2 regions of the Parabacteroides sp. AM17-47 genome follow, and region 1 is predicted to be linked to the other one. Evidence: riboswitches for the same ligand, from Rfam matches in the RefSeq annotation. Region 1 holds a riboswitch; the other holds the start of a gene.

Region 1 (8,318 bases):
AAATACGGTTGTTAGTTGGAAATCTTCGAATGAGGATATTGTCACGGTTTCAGAGAAAGGCTTAATTACGGCTATTAAAGCAGGTGAAGCTACCATTACGGTGACTACGGAAGATGGATCGAAAACTGCGGAATGTAAAGTGAATTGTGTACAATGGCCGGATGCGGTTAAATTGGATTTGACATTTGTTTCTATGAAACCGGGTAACACGCAGCAATTGACGATAACGACAACACCAGATTCGATAGGTGCCGTACCAATGAAGTATGTTTCTGATACGCCGGATGTTGTTACGGTTGATAAGAATGGTGTATTGACCGCGAAAAAATATGGTGAGGCAATCATTACGGTGTCTCCGTTAAGTGGTGCGGATGTAAAAGCGACTTGTAAAGTTGCGGTTGAGATTCCTGTAACGAGCATCCAATTGGATAAAGATACGATTTGCCAGAAACCGAACACTTTCGCTCAATTGACCGCAACTATTAATCCGGGGGATGCTACATTCCAAGAACTGACATGGAAGTCTACCAGTATGAGCCCCGTGCGCGTGTCTAGCGATGGCAAGGTTTCTTTCGTTCGTCCGGGTAAATCAAATGTCGTCGTTACTTCAAAATACGGAGGAATAACCGATACTTGCGTAATAATCGTTGATTCAATCCATGTGGAATCTTTTGAATTAAAACAGCATGAGATGACAATCGATATCTCGAAGTCTGGTCGCTTAGAATGGATTTATGCGCCTGATGACGCATCTCAGACAATGCCCGATATAACGGCCGCTGATGAAGATATATTATATATTTATTATGATGGACGTATTCGTGGAGAAAAGGCGGGCTCTACTTGGGTCTATGCGAATATGGAAAATGGCAAGTTTGTCGATTCTTGTTTAGTCCATGTCGTATGTGATATAGATACTGTAACGTTGAATAAGAATCAAGCTACGATAGAACTAGGTCGTACGATAACGTTAACTCCGACAGTTAAAGTAAAACCAACCGTAGAGAATCCGGAAGAAGTGGATCAAACAGTTTATTGGGAAAGTGATAATAAGGAGATCGCTACCGTTGTGGACGGTGTAGTGACCGCTATTTCAGGAGGTTCTACTCGCATTTGGGTATATACGAATTACGGAGATATTCCTGCCTATTGTGATGTAACGGTAGTTCCGGTTACGGAGGCTCCTTCCTCTTCAGTTACAGGGGTTTCTTTAAATGCTTCTTCTTTGTCTTTAGATAAGGGCGAGACGGCTGTTTTAGCTGCGATTGTCACTCCTTCAAATGCGGAAAATAAATCCGTGTCATGGAGTAGCTCGGATATTACTGTTGCTTCCGTAGCCGACGATGGTACGGTTACCGCCGGAATTGCCGGTGTCGCTACGATAACCGTAACAACGGATGACGGTGGTTATACGGCCACTTGCGAGGTTACGGTAACCGACCCGGACTTGGATAAACCAGTGGTTGAGGCCGCTGATTCCACGGCTACGCTGACCTTCCCGAAAGTGCCAGAGGCTACCTTCTATGAGGTCTCCGTATACAAATATGTGAATGAGGTTCCCGTATTGTTCGGTGTTTACACGATGGATGCGGACGGGAATATCCTCACCGGCTTGCGAAGCGATCTGCGTTTAGGTACTCCGGGTAAGATCGCTATATCCTTGCGGGATTTGGATGAAGATTCTGATTATATCGTGAAAATTACGGCTGTTAAAGAGAAAGACGGAAAGAAAGAGGTGGTAGGCACATTCTATAGTGAACCGTTCTCTACCTCTTCCGGGACGGTCAGCAATGAGACGATAGGTGCGGGTGAGGCCCGTATCTATTATTACGCCGGCTATCTGCATTTGAATAATCTGGAAAGCTATCGTTGCTATATCGTAGGATTCAACGGTACGGTATTGGATGCTTTTGAGGTGACCGATTTGAATGAGAGCCGTTTGATGAGTTTTTCCAAAGGATCTTATATCATCACTGCCATCAATGGCAATGACCGGATAACGAGGAAGTTCGTAATCAAGTAATATCGAAACAAGGTGAAGGAGAGTCAAAAGGCTCTCCTTCCTATCGTTATAACAATGTGATATGAATGACATTTTAAATTAATTAGCTTATGAGAAAATTTTGTTCTTTATTTCTATCTTAGTACTCCGTTATTGAGCAATTTTAAGCATGAGAAGATTTATAGCTCCCGCATTGCCGGGTGAAACCTCTGAGGAGGAGGATGTTTACGAGCTAACGCATATCGATCACTTGTTCATAAGAGACCGGATCGAGATTCCGGGATTCGGTAATTACGAGACGTTAAAATGCGACTTTCATACCCATACGGTATTCTCTGATGGCTTGGTATGGCCCGACGCAAGGATATATGAGGCTTGGCAGGAGGGATTGGATGCGATAGCGATCACTGACCATATCGAGCACCGGATCAACAAGGATGTTTTGAAAGGAGATTTAAACAAATCTTATAAAATCGCTAAAAAAGCCGCAGATGACATGGACTTTATCGTGATTCCCGGAGCGGAAATAACACGTTTCAAACCCTTGGGGCACCTGAACGCCTTGTTCGTACAAGATGTCAATCTTATGGAGAAAGAAAATCCTGTGGAATCTATTGCCGAGGCGAAAAGGCAAGGGGCATTTATTGTGTGGAATCATCCCGGCTGGCCGGATCATAGGGCCACTTTATATCCTATACATGAACAGCTGATTCAAGAGGACATGATCGACGGTATAGAAGTCATGTCTTACAAGGACTTTTACCCGATTGCATTAGAATGGTGTTCCTGTTTTAAGAAAGCGTTTATGGCAAGTAGCGACGCTCATTGTGTTCTTTCCGGGATATACAGGAAAGGGCTACGTCCCCTGACACTGGTATTCTCGGAAGAAAGAAGTGAGAAAGGGATAAGGGAGGCATTGTTCGTCGGTCGTACGGCTGCGTTATTCGATGGGAAAATCGCGGGAGAAGAAAAATGCTTGACCCCATTGGTCAAGGCCTGTATTCGGGTTAAGCGAATGAGGAATACGTGTTTGGAGGTAACCAATATATCTGATATTCCTTTCGTCATATATTGCGAAAACAATTTATACCTGCTTCCGGAAAGAAAAACGATTATAATGATGAATCCTAAGGAAAATAGTTGGATAATGAAAAACTGTTTTATCGGCAGGAATAAGAACCTATCGATTTATTTCGATGATTTCTTGGTATGAGTCAATTTTCATCCAGCTCCCCTGTTTTCATCCGAGCTGATCATGTGGGTATCTATATTAAATCGGATTACTATTGATAGTAACCGCGTTTTTTATGGATAGTAGTCCGTATTTCCCTCGTCCTTATTTTTAAAATTTATACAATATGCAGTATAGTCAAAAAAGCATTTAATAATATTGTGTATATTTTGAATTGTTTTTCATAAATTTGCTGCCGTATTGGTTCGCCTACCCTATTCAGGTACGGCGATTAAAAGGGAATCAGGTGAGAAACCTGGACAGTCCCGCTGCTGTAAGCTCCAAAAAAGCTTTAGACATCAACTCATTGCCACTGTTTCCGGAAGGAACGGGAAGGAAGTTCTAAAGTGGAGTAAGTCAGAAGACCTGCCAATGCCGGATAACCGCCGCGATTTTACGCTACCGGGGTTTAGCGTAGGATTCAAAAAAGGGAAATATACGAAGTGAATATTGTTTTAGATGAAGGATTGATCGGGTAAATCGTGACTTAGTACCTCCCGGACTATGGAAATATTCATGATTATTTGATCTTTCTTTTATATTCCCTCTTGATCGTTTTTTGGAGTTTTACATTTAATATAAAAGCTTATGAGAAAAATTCTATCTCTTTTCTTTGTAATGGCTTTGTGTGTAGTAGGTCTTTCGGCGCAAGGATTGGTTCAAGGGCAACCACATCCCTCGGCTCCGAATGTGCCGGTGAAACCAAAGTCCCAGTTAAGGGCTGACGCCAGCTTTTCTTTTGACGACATCCAGTTCTGGGTAGGAAGCGGCAGCAAGAGAGCCGCTTTAGTGATCGAATGGCATGATGGGAATCAACCGGATGCCATGGTTTGGGGATATCGCTGGGATGGCGAGGCTACCGGACACGATATGATCGTGGCGATAGCGAAGGCCGATCCGAAACTTCTTTTATTAACCCAATATACGGGTTGGATGGGTTATACGATTGATGGTATTGGATATGGGGATAATCTGGACGTTCGATATGACTTGGATGGGGCCAAGAATGAACCGAAGAATGCTTTCAAATTTGAACCTCCTATTACGAATCCTTTGTTGGGGCAGACTGGTTTTCCTGAAAATCCGGCGGGGGACGTAGCGGCGGCTATTCGACAAGGCGTACAAACCGGGGTTATCTATCACCCGATAAATGCGGAAAGATATGGATATCCATCTTATGACTATGACCATTGGAGTTGTAGCAATGGCATTCATTGGCAAGCCGGTTGGTATTATGGTTATTGGAGTTATTTTGTGAGAAGTAGTCAAACCTCGAATTTTAGTTATTCAGGTTTAGGTGCTACAAGCCGTGTATTGACGGATGGTTGTTGGGATGCGTGGAGTTGGAATGGAAATATGAATACATCAGAAGGAACTCAGCCCGGAGATGTCTTTGTCGCAGCGACAATACCCTCTGGAGGTGGAGGGGATGAACCCGAGATCCCGGTGATACACGTAACATCCATTTCTCTCAATAAGTCTTCTTTGCGTTTACAAGCAGGAGCAAATGCAACCCTTGTAGCTAGTATCTCTCCTGTAAACGCTGATAATAAGCAGGTTATTTGGAGTAGTTCCGATACAGGTATAGCAACGGTAGAAGATGGGGTCGTAACAGGTGCCAAGTTCGGTGTGGTGAAAATAACAGCCCAATCGGTAGATGGCGGATATACCACTGTTTGCGAAGTGACGGTAACGGAGACGGTTACTCCTGAGATCGATTTTGAAGGGACCGGGGCGGTTATCTCATTCCCTAAAGTGGAGGAAGCCACCTCCTATGAGGTCCGTGTCTACAGATATGAGAATGGAAATTATAAAAAGATAGGCACTTACGTAGCGGATGCGGAAGGCAATATCATTACTGAACTACTGACGAAAGGCTTACGGGCTACTTCCGGCAAGGTATCGGTCCCTCTGAAGAACCTAGGGAAGGATGACGCTTATCGGATAGAGATCCAAGTCATGAATGGCTTGGACGTGATCGATACCTATATGGTAGAAAAATCTTCTGATCCGGTGAGCAATGAGACTATGGTTCCCGTTATCCCAAAGGTTTCCTATCAGAATGGAGCGTTGCGCTTTGAGCATTTAGCCGGATATCAAATCTATTTAATGCAGATAAACGGGAAAATGCTGGAACGTTTTGTGATTCAAGTCCGGGAGGAACTTCATCCAATATCTCTTCCATCCGGGAATTATCTATTGATAGGCGAAAAGGATGGCGATAAAAAGACATTTAAAATTCATATTACTCAATAATTAAATTCATTAACATGAGACGAACACTTTACTTAAGTATGGTCTGTTTGCTATCGGCTCTGTCGGTAGCCGGCCAAACCGGTTTGCGGGATCTGAATCCGATAGAGAAACAGAAACTGCAATTACCGGAATTGCCCAGTTCGCAGGCACGAGCCTCGATGCTTCGATCCAATGGAAGCGTGGATTACACGAAAGGTACCTTTATCGTAAACGAGGATTGGTACGGGCACCAAAACAGTTCGGTGAACTTTCTGTCGGATGATGGGACTTGGACGTATAACGCGTTCCAAAAAGAGAATCTGGGACATGAATTGGGATGTACGAGCCAGTTCGGTACGATTTATGGGGATTTGTTGTATATCGTGTCCAAGCAATCAAAAGATGGTGCGGCATCTGTAGAGGGAAGTCGCTTAGCGGTAATTGACGCGAAAACGATGCAAGTGAAGAAGGAATTTCAGACGATCAACAGCGCAGGAGCTGATGGACGTTCTTTTTTAGGAGTGGATCTGACGAAAGGTTATATCGGAACGAGTAATGGTATTTATATTTTTCATACAGGATACGATGAAAAAACCGGAAAATATGATGAAAACCAGATGTCTATAGATGCCAGCGCGATCGAAGGAACAACGGGAATTTCTTCCAGCGATTTGTATCATTCACAGATTGGAACCATGATTCGTGTTGGAAAATATGTATTTGCGGTACATCAAACGAAAGGATTGTTGGTGATTGATCCAGAAAAAGATATAGTAGTGAAAACGATATTGAAACCAGGGGATGATAGTAATCACGGCTTGGGCTCTATCGTGCTTTCTAAAGATGGTAATTTATGGGCCAGCGTGACATTCGAGTTAACAGGTACCGGAGCGACAATGCCTTATATGTGGAAAGTGAATCCATATACATTGACTACCCAAAAAATAGATATACCTACATCGGATGGTATTGAGGAGATTCCCAACTCTTGGTATGCATGGACCGCCGATGGTTTCTGTGCCAGTACGAAAGAGAATAAGATCTATTGGAAAGGGCAAGGTTCCGGTAGTTGGTTCACGGGATATAAGATTTTCTGTTATGACATAGATAAGGATTCTTTTTATCAAGTATTTGATTTTTCAAAGCTAGATAAAGGAGATTGGCGTCTTTATGGTACGGGATTCCGTATTGATCCGGTAGATGATAATATGTATTGTTTCCTTTATCATGAATTTTTAAATCCGGAACATGAATTAGCGGTAATTAAAACAGATGGAAGAGGGGATACGAACGGAACAATGGTAGGTCGCTATCCTTATGAGAAAGTGAATTATTGGTTCCCGGCTTTACCGGTGTTCCCGGATAACATGGCTCCGACAATCACAGACGGTTTACCTAGCGAAATTACGTTTTCCGCTGAAAATACGAAGTATAGTAAATCAATGGATGAGATTATAGAAGATGGTGATAATATGATTTCAGCGGTTGTTACTACGATTGTGAATCCGAATCCGGAACTAATTAGTGCGGAGGTGATAAATAACACGTTGACTATTGCTCCGATCGTGGAGAGTATCCAAGAAGCGAAAGAAATTCAACTTAATTTGAGTTTTAACTCAAATGGTAAGATCGTAAATAAACAAGTTGTCGTAAAGTTGACAACTTCAACAGTAGCTCCTTTTGAGTTTAATGAAAAAGAGGTGACACTGGAAGGAAAAGAAAAAACTTTAACATTGGCTGTTACAGGATTAGCGGAAGAGACAATAGAATGGAGTAGTTCTCATCCTGAAATTGTGAGGGTTTCGGAAGATGGTACTGTCATTGGTGTCACTTATGGTACTGCGATAATTACAGCGAAGAGTAAGATACGCCCGACACTTTCTGCGAAATGTTCTGTTACTGTCAAGCGTCCAGCAATGACATTAAAGGAATCTTCTGTAGAATTATATGTTGGAGAAACAAAAGAAAGAGTGCTGACTCCTGTAGATAATAGAATAGAATTAGGAGAAAAGATAGAGTGGACTTCATCCGATGAAAATATCGTAACGGTGGAAGGAACGGCATATTATGCGAATGTTACTGCTCATTCTGCTGGTGTCGCTGAAATTATTGCGACAATTAAATCGGAAATAACCGGAGAAACTTTGTCTGTAACTAAACGTAAGGTAACGGTAGAAACATTTATACCTGTCGAAAAAATAGAATTGCGATTCGCATCTTCAGGAGAGTTGCTGCCAGAAGATGTCATAACGATGAATCTGAATGACAAGCTACAGCTTTCCGCTATTGTTAGGCCGGACAATGCCAGTTCGAAGGGTTTGAAATGGTCTTCTAGTGATGAAACTGTTTTTTCTGTTAGTAATGCAGGAGTGATACAAGCAAAGGGTAGTGGTGAAGTGACTATTACTGTTTCAGCTGCGGGCAGTGATGCTTTAGCTTCGTGTCAACTTTCTTGTTCGTTTGAGTATGAAGGTGCGGCCTTTAAAAATAAGACTGTAAAATATAATTATAATGATGGTGCCGGAGAGTGGTTTTTGGAAATTCCTGTTGTTTTTAAACCAGCTAAGCCTGATTATATTGATATTATAGATGCTAGAGTTGAAGGAGATTTAGCGGATCGTTGGGGATTTAATAGTTTTGACGGTGAGAATTTAGTTTTGGACTGTTATGATGATACTCAAGGGACAGGAACACTTATAGCGACAGTCCAGAACTCGCAGACAGGGGAAACGAGTGAAATTTCTTGTCTTCTGTGTAATGCAAATGATTTAACTAAGTTCGAATTGGAAAAAAGTTCATTGTTTATGAAAACCGATGAAACTTTTCAGTTAAAACCTCAAATAGAGTGGG
Region 2 (8,318 bases), on a different contig from region 1:
CCGTGGGAACCAAGTTATTGTTATTCTCGGAAGCCCCGATCGGATTCACGATGGTAATACGTTTGTCATCCACCGGAAGCTCCGAGTGTGACATCTTAATCCCGTAAACATAGTTCGTATTGTCGTACAGATTGAAATCATGACTTGAACTTCCTCCCAAATAGACACGGTAACTCAATTTTTTCTTGATATTCACAGGATCTTGTGATACCAGCGTAATGTAAACACTACCTTTCGGAGCGTTCACTTTCGTGCGATAATAGAGGGACGTGGCATTCGGGCTTTCGCCTCGTAGCACACTGGGGATCCAGCAAGTATAGCTGCCCGACTCCTCTACATCGGGAACCTGCAAGGTAGAGTATTGATCCAGTAAAGAGGGATATGTCGCCTTGTCCTCCGGATGACGCAATAATCGGTAATTGGCAGGTATGGATTGAAGCATAACTTGTTTCAAGACATATCCCGTGTTTTTCGAGACGTTTTCCCATGTGATCGTCAGCCGGGAAGCCAAACGGCGTAATAAGACGCGGATATCCTGTCCCTCCGGGTTCTGTATCCTATACGTCTCGCCCTCCTTCACTATACAGACATGAGGGAGAAGCAAGAGATAGGGCATCACTTTTATTTGATCCTTTGTCGTTATCGAGTTTATTACCGAAGAATCCAGCATCATGTCCTGAATATCCGACAGCCTCTTGCCCTTAAGGGACTCAATCGTGTTTTTCGAGCCATTATATCCACGGGCGACGATCAGCAATTGGCATTCGGTCTCGGGGGTTGACAGTGTCGCAAGATCTACCAAAGGCACGGTGAAGGATTCCCCTATGGATTTATTACCCAGGTTTTGCGTGCTGTTATTGATGCAATTTCCCGCCCGGTCGTATTGCCAGATCTCCAAACCATATAACTTATCGGGTTTGGCCGTAGCCAAGGGATCTTCAGGAACCGTTATAGCCTTCGTGCCCATGTTTTGACCGGAGAACAGACGCACATCAAAGCCAAAGCCTTCATTAGCCTCCGTGTGGATAGATCTCGTACTCAATGCCGCCGCATCTTCCCAGTCTGCCAATCCCACGCATAGCGATACCTCCACCGTCTTGCCCTCACCCGTAGACGGGCAGGGTGAATCGAGACGATCCTCACAACTTGACATTCCTAACACCCATACTATTGACATCATCATCAATACTGCTTTTTGTAATTTTACACCCATTTCCTCCATACCTGCACGTGCTTTTTCACTACTACATTTCACATTTTTTTGCTTGAATCACGTTGTCTCTTTCTTACGCAGAAAGAGACAACAGGAGGATAAACGCTCCTATCCGCTGTTTTTCAATCCCTTGGAAATGTTAATAGGACAAGGCACGTCACGCTTGACGGCTCGCTATTGTTTGTCTTTTTTAATTTTGATAAAAGATTTAAGCACTCTCCTTGCCTTTATCAGCAATTTGAGCTACTTTTACACCCGAAAACGGATATTTACCCGTCATTCTGAAAGTTGTCTCTTTCTGCGTAAGAAAGAGACATTTTTTTTCTCCCTACTTCTTTATTCTCAATCACTTCTATTTTTCGATTCATTTTACATTATCGTTTTTTTTACCGTTTGTCTCTTTACATCTCACTACTCATTTAACATTTAGGACTTACTGTCCGGAAAGGCACGCACGAGCTAGCACGATTCCCGACGGAAGAACCGTGTAAAGATCCATACATGCAAACTTCATATTGTTACATGACGTTGAATTAAATGTCTAATTGTTTCGATTTTGTCTATATTCATTAGGTGTAACCCCAACCATTTTCTTGAACCAACACCTGTACGTAGAAGTGACAGGAATGGTGGAATTAAAGTTGTATGTATCTTTCAAGCAATTACAGGAAAGCCGACGAAGCTAGCTTACTTTAAAACAATGGATTTGAATGGAAAAAATTCATAACTATGAATGAAGAAAAACATAGTTATGAATTGAAAATTTCATAGTTATGATTTTTCAGTATCAAAATAGGCAAGTAATTCTTCTATCGTTTGGGTGATATAGGTACTGCCGGAAGTCTCATGGATGATAAAGTAGGTGGTCTTTAAATCGCCAGTCTCAATCCAGATATTCGATTCCACTTCCCGATTCGCCAAAATTCCGTTTCGCTGGAGCGCTTTACGCACCATAGCGTATTTCTGGCCATGTCCAACGAGGCGGATCTGTCGGGAGAATTGATTATCTATACGGAATAACCCGGTATCCTTATCGAAAACAATCCCTTTCCGGGCGAAGAAATTGCTTAAATGACCACTCAATGCCAAATCCTCGGGGGTACCGGTAGAGATACCATTTGCTTTGTCCATTAACCATATCTTATCCGATATCTGGAGAGCCAGCTCCAAATCGTGAGTGGACATAAATATCGTCTTATTCGTTTTCCGGGTTAGATGATGGAGTAATTGCATAATCTCTACCTTGCTGGGAAAATCAAGGAATGCGGTAGGTTCATCCAAGTAAATAACCGGAGTCTCCTGAGCGAGCGCCTTAGCGATCATCACTTTCTGGCGTTCTCCATCCGATAAGGTATGGACCATGCGGGATGCTAGTTCCTCAATGCGGACAAGGGCGATGGATTCTTCCACGATCCGCTTATCATCCTTGCTCAACTTGCCCCAGAAGCCGGTATACGGGCTACGTCCCATCCCGACCAATTCCCGTACCAACATATTCCGGATCTCACATTTATCGGTCAGCACGACACCGATCGTGGTGCTCAATTCCTTATCGGAATAAGCATCTATATCTTTTCCTAGGACCAATATTTCCCCATCTAATTTAGGTTGGAAAGCCGATAACGTGCGCAATAAAGTAGACTTCCCCACCCCGTTAGCACCCAGCAAACAGGTTAATTCACCACTATAGATCGTAGAGTGTATACCTTTAGCTACCAGCTTTGTACTACTCTTAGAATGGTAACCGATCGAAAGTCCGTTAATATGAATCGTATCTTGTTTCATCTTACTCGTTCAATTCATTCTTTCGTTTTCTAAATAATACCGAGGCCACTACAGGAGCACCGACTAAAGCGGTTACCGAGTTGACAGGTAACGCTCCCTCGAACCCCGGCATACGGGCGATCAAATTACAGATCAACGCCAACGCCGCACCGGCGAATAAGACCGCAGGCATTAAAATCCGATGGTCGGAAGTTTGAAATATGGCCCGGCATAAATGCGGAACGGCTAGCCCCAAGAAGATAATAGGTCCGCAATAAGCCGTGACAATCGCCGTAAGGACCCCGGCCGAGGTGATAACCAACAAACGGGCCCGCTTGATATTAAGTCCCAAATTGCGTGCGTAGCTATCCCCAAGAAGCATCAAGTTCATGGTCTTGATAAGCAGGAACGAGAGAGGGATCAAGATTGTCATAAGAATCGCGAACAACGTCATCTGATTACCGGAAACACGGGCGAAACTACCCAATCCCCAAATCACGTATGCACGGATATCCTCCTCGACGCTAAAGAATTTAAGTACACCGATCACGGCGTTTGCCACGTAACCGATCATCACACCGATAATCAACAACGTGACATTTCCTTTTACCTTTTGGGAAACATACACGATCAGCGCCATCACGGATAAGGAACCGATCACGGCCGCTATCGATAAGGCGATCTCCCCCATAAAACCAAGTTTACTCAAGGCAACGCCCCCTAAACTACCGCTTAACAACACCACGAAAGCGACACCCATGCTCGCTCCCGAACTGATACCTAAGACCGAAGGTCCGGCCAATGGATTACGGAAAACGGTTTGCATCTGTAAGCCGCTGATGGATAAGCCAGCTCCCGCTACCAACGCTGTCAATGCCTGTGGTAGTCGAGATTTCCAGATAATATTCTGCCATGTAATAGGCTCATTTCCTGAATTCCAGATAATATGCCAAACCGATTGAAGAGGAATAGAGACTGACCCCAACACCAAATTCAAAAAGATTAGAACAAAAATAGCCGTGACAATCGCCAGCATCCATAGGGTATTTGAATGTCTCATCAGTGTTCCTTATTTAAGTCGAGAATAATAGACCGGCTCATGATCCGGTAATAAATCCGGATGAAAGATATGAAGCAAATCCGCTAGGACGATCTCCGGTTCTGTCGGCATACTCTCATAAAACGGCGTGTTCTTCATATTACAATAGATAATCCCTTTCTCCCGGAACGCACGGAAATCCGCATAACGAGGATCTTGCTCTTTCAATGCCTCATAGCTAAACGTTCCCGGGAAACTATTCACGATACGCCAGTAATCAGCATCGTCCGCTTGGTTATAGACCGTCTCGAAGTCTAATGTAACACCACCGGATCGCTCATCGTCTTTCAAGAAATAATCAGCGCCGGCATCCTTGAAAAGCTGTGCCAAGAAACTCTTTCCTCCTACGGCATACCAGTTTCCACCCCGTAACTCGCCACTAAAAACTATCGGACGTTTTTTAACATTGCCATCCGCCGTAAGTTCCTTTAATTCATTATACCTCTTCTCAATGGCGGCAAAACGCTCATTGCCCTCTTTCTCTACCCCTAACAACAAGCCTATGAACTTGATCCATTCAGCTTGTCCCAATGGCGTAGTCTCCTTATAACCCAAATGGGGAATCAAGGGGATACCCACGTCTTTCAGCGTCTCATAGCCTCCCCGCTTGAATGGCGATACAAGGATCAAATCAGGATTCATACTCATGATAACCTCGTTATCGAAATTTCCCTCTATACCGATCTTTGCGGTTTTACCTTCTTTCAGGCGTTCGTTCATCTCTTTATTGAACAAATGCCGTGTACTGGTAATCCCAACGACCTTATCCAAGGCACCCAATTTAATAAAATTCGATAATTGCAGGGAAGTCATACAGATAACGCTTCGGATAGGAAGCTCTATCACCGTATAATCAACAGGAATCCCCGTGGGTTTCGAACCTCTTTTTACGAACGCATAATGAAACGTGGTGCTTTCCTCGTTTTGAGGATCTTGGATATCAGCCAAGACATATTGATCCGCATAGGTAAGCTTGAATCCTTGGGCGTATAAAGGCTTAACCTGCTCTTGCGAGAATGCGGATTGCTCTACGGAAGCCGTCTTCCCTATTTCTCCTTTTTCACGGATACCTGAAGTACATGATAAAGTCAATACCGATAAAAGCAAGCATCCACTCGCTATAAACTTATTCATAATCCTTGTTTAATTGACAGTTGATCATTGACAGTTACTCTCGTCCTGCTCCACGGGACAGCAACATTTATTTATGAACCGGCAGGTCTTCTGACTTACTTCCATTCTGGACGCCTTCCCGATTACGAAACCAGTGGCCAAGGTATTGTCCGAATGTTTAGAAGTTCACAGCAGCGTGGTCTGTCCGGGATTCTCACCCGGTTCCCTTTTAATCCGCCTCCCAGAAAAAGAGATAAGCGGAGCCTATTACAGCGACAAAAGTAGTAAGAATATTTGTATACATCCGCAATTTTAAGGACTTTTGCGTTTCAAATAAAAACAAATACACATGAATCATCCTATTCACTTCGTCTCATTAGGTCCCGGTGATCCGGAATTAATTACGCTGAAAGGGCTTAATACATTACAAAAGGCTGATATTATCTATTGTCCTGCTACACAAGGCAAGCATGGAATCATATCTCGGGCGACGGATATATTGAAAGCTATTGAGGTAGACGAATCCTTGATCCATCCGTTTATTTTGCCAATGAGTAAGGAACGGACAGATGCGTTAAACGCTTATAACGAATTGTTTCTGGATGCCCAAGCTGAATATTTGAAAGGAAAACAAATCGTGATCGTCGCCGAGGGAGACGCTGGTTTTTATTCATCTATACAATATGTATACGATAAATTCGAGGAAGCAGGAATCCCGGTAGATCGAATCGCAGGAATTCCGGCATTTATAGCGGCAGGTGCTTTGGCCGGGATACATATCGTAAAACAAGAGGAGCAAATTAATGTAATCCCCGGGACTGCGTCGTTCGATGAACTTTCGGCAAAAATAGAAAATGGAATGATCATCGTCATCATGAAATTACCGGGTTGCCAAGAGGCTATTCATACTTGTATCCGGCAGTATGCGGATAAGGCGGTTTTTCATTATTTCGAGAATGTTGGAACAGGAAAAGAATATTATACTACTGATATCACCATTATACATTCCAAGGATTTCCCCTATTTCTCCCTACTGATTGTCCAACCTCGCTAAAAGAAGAAGGCTGCCCGGAGAGTAACCAAACCCGGACAGCCCATCTTATTACGCTACATGCAATATATGCTTAAGCTGATCGATATGGAAACGAAGTGTATCCATATAAGGTTTCACTGAATTATGGTACATGATCGCTTTTGCGTGCATATCTTCCAACTCGCTTACTTTACGGTTCGCCTCACGCATTTTACAAGCGTTGTAGCGAATACCCGATACATGTCCTTTGATATCCTCGATCGCTTGGTTTCCCCGGTTGAAGATAGACTCTGCTTCTTCCGGAGCGTATACCGTATAGGCTTGGGCAACGTCATCCAGTAATGCCTGTTGATAAGAGCCGGCTATCGGGAGCAATTGATGGATCGCATGATGACATAAAGAATGAACCTCGTTTTGAAGCTTCTTCAATTCTACTTCCCACTTTGATTCACATACTTCATCCAATTGTTTGACTTCCGCTACGACACAGCCGCTAAACAATTCCACTACCATCTTTTCCCATGCTTCTGCTACCCACGATTTAGTAGCAAATGTAACCTGACTAAATCTTACTGTTGACATAACCTTAAATTTACATATTATATTGCTAATGTTATTAATCTCTTATCTATTTCAATTTATCACACTCAAATCATTTTATCTTTCTTTTTATCGTTGCGACACCACAAAATTAATCAAATTATCATAGATGGATAATTTTAAAGACTATTTTATAATTCTTTAAGAGTGCGACAAGCAAAACGTATGATTTTTGCAAAGTTCACTTTACAAAAAGTTTAATTTCAAGCCTAACAGCTATCACAAAAAGCAAGATCATCGCCATCTTCGCACAAAAATATCAAAATAACACAATCTTATTATTCCATAAAGGGGGAAAACCTTGTTCCGTATCATTTTGTTATTATAATAAATTAGATTTACTTTGTTCAAACTATATAAACTTACATAAAGCACATGAAATCGGACATTGAGATAGCAAGAGAAACAGACTTGCGTAAAATTAAGGAAGTTGCGACAACGTTAGGTATCCCTCGTGAGGAAGTACAAAATTATGGCAGGTATATTGCCAAGGTTCCTATCCATTTGATCGATAAAAAGCAAATGGACCAGCATAATTTAATTTTAGTGACCGCTATCACTCCCACTAAAGCGGGAATCGGAAAGACTACGGTTTCGATCGGTCTGGCTTTAGGTCTGAATAAAATAGGGAAGAAAGCGGTGGTCGCTTTACGTGAGCCGTCTCTTGGCCCGTGTTTCGGCATGAAAGGTGGTGCTGCCGGAGGTGGATATGCCCAAGTGCTTCCTATGGAAAACATCAACTTGCATTTTACAGGGGATTTTCATGCGGTTACTTCCGCCCACAATATGATTACCGCTTTATTGGATAACTATATTTATCAGACTCGCAACACCTGCGAGGGATTGAAGGAGATCAAATGGAAACGGGTTCTTGACGTAAACGACCGTAGCTTACGTAACATCGTATCGGGTCTAGGAGGCTCGGCGAACGGTGTCCCTACCGAGACCGGATTTGACATCACTCCCGCTTCAGAGATCATGGCGATCCTTTGCTTGGCTACGGATATAGAGGATTTGAAACGACGTGTCGGAAATATTTTATTGGGTTATACAAACGAAGATAAGCCTTTCACGGTAAATGATCTTGGCATAGCCGGAGCTATTACCGTATTGCTAAAAGACGCATTACTGCCGAACCTAGTACAAACAACGGAGAATACTCCCGCATTTGTACATGGAGGTCCTTTCGCTAATATCGCCCATGGATGTAATTCCATATTGGCCACCCAAATGGCTCTTACTTATGGAGATTATGTGATTACGGAGGCTGGTTTCGGCGCTGATCTGGGCGCGGAGAAATTCTTTAATATCAAATGTAGAAAAGCGGGGCTTTCACCGAAACTGACAGTCATCGTAGCGACTGCCCAGAGCTTGAAACTTCATGGTGGCGTTCCTGAAAAAGAAATCAAGGAACCGAATATCGAAGGATTAAAGAACGGATTCGCTAACTTAGATAAACACATTGAGAATATGAAGAGCTTCGGACAGCAAGTAAT

What was found. A riboswitch is a leader RNA that binds a small molecule or an ion and turns the genes downstream of it on or off. The one in region 1 is predicted to bind cobalamin.
Region 2: it holds a riboswitch for cobalamin, as region 1 does, so the genes downstream of both, DW205_RS09115 (ABC transporter substrate-binding protein) here and DW205_RS05030 (Ig-like domain-containing protein) in region 1, are expected to answer to the same signal.

Annotation. Positions count from the first base shown of each region.
Region 1 covers NZ_QTLI01000005.1:74,646-82,963, reverse strand. The annotation lists gene DW205_RS05040 (DUF5074 domain-containing protein) at 1-2,023, shown strand, start outside; gene DW205_RS05035 (PHP domain-containing protein) at 2,172-3,215, shown strand; cobalamin riboswitch at 3,419-3,622, shown strand; gene DW205_RS05030 (Ig-like domain-containing protein) at 3,822-5,489, shown strand; gene DW205_RS05025 (DUF5074 domain-containing protein) at 5,504-8,318, shown strand, end outside.
Region 2 covers NZ_QTLI01000009.1:135,833-144,150, reverse strand. The annotation lists gene DW205_RS09130 (DUF4906 domain-containing protein) at 1-1,183, opposite strand, end outside; gene DW205_RS09125 (ABC transporter ATP-binding protein) at 1,985-2,998, opposite strand; gene DW205_RS09120 (iron ABC transporter permease) at 3,000-4,037, opposite strand; gene DW205_RS09115 (ABC transporter substrate-binding protein) at 4,047-5,210, opposite strand; cobalamin riboswitch at 5,273-5,472, opposite strand; gene DW205_RS09110 (precorrin-2 C(20)-methyltransferase) at 5,539-6,243, shown strand; gene DW205_RS09105 (hypothetical protein) at 6,292-6,804, opposite strand; gene DW205_RS09100 (formate--tetrahydrofolate ligase) at 7,198-8,318, shown strand, end outside.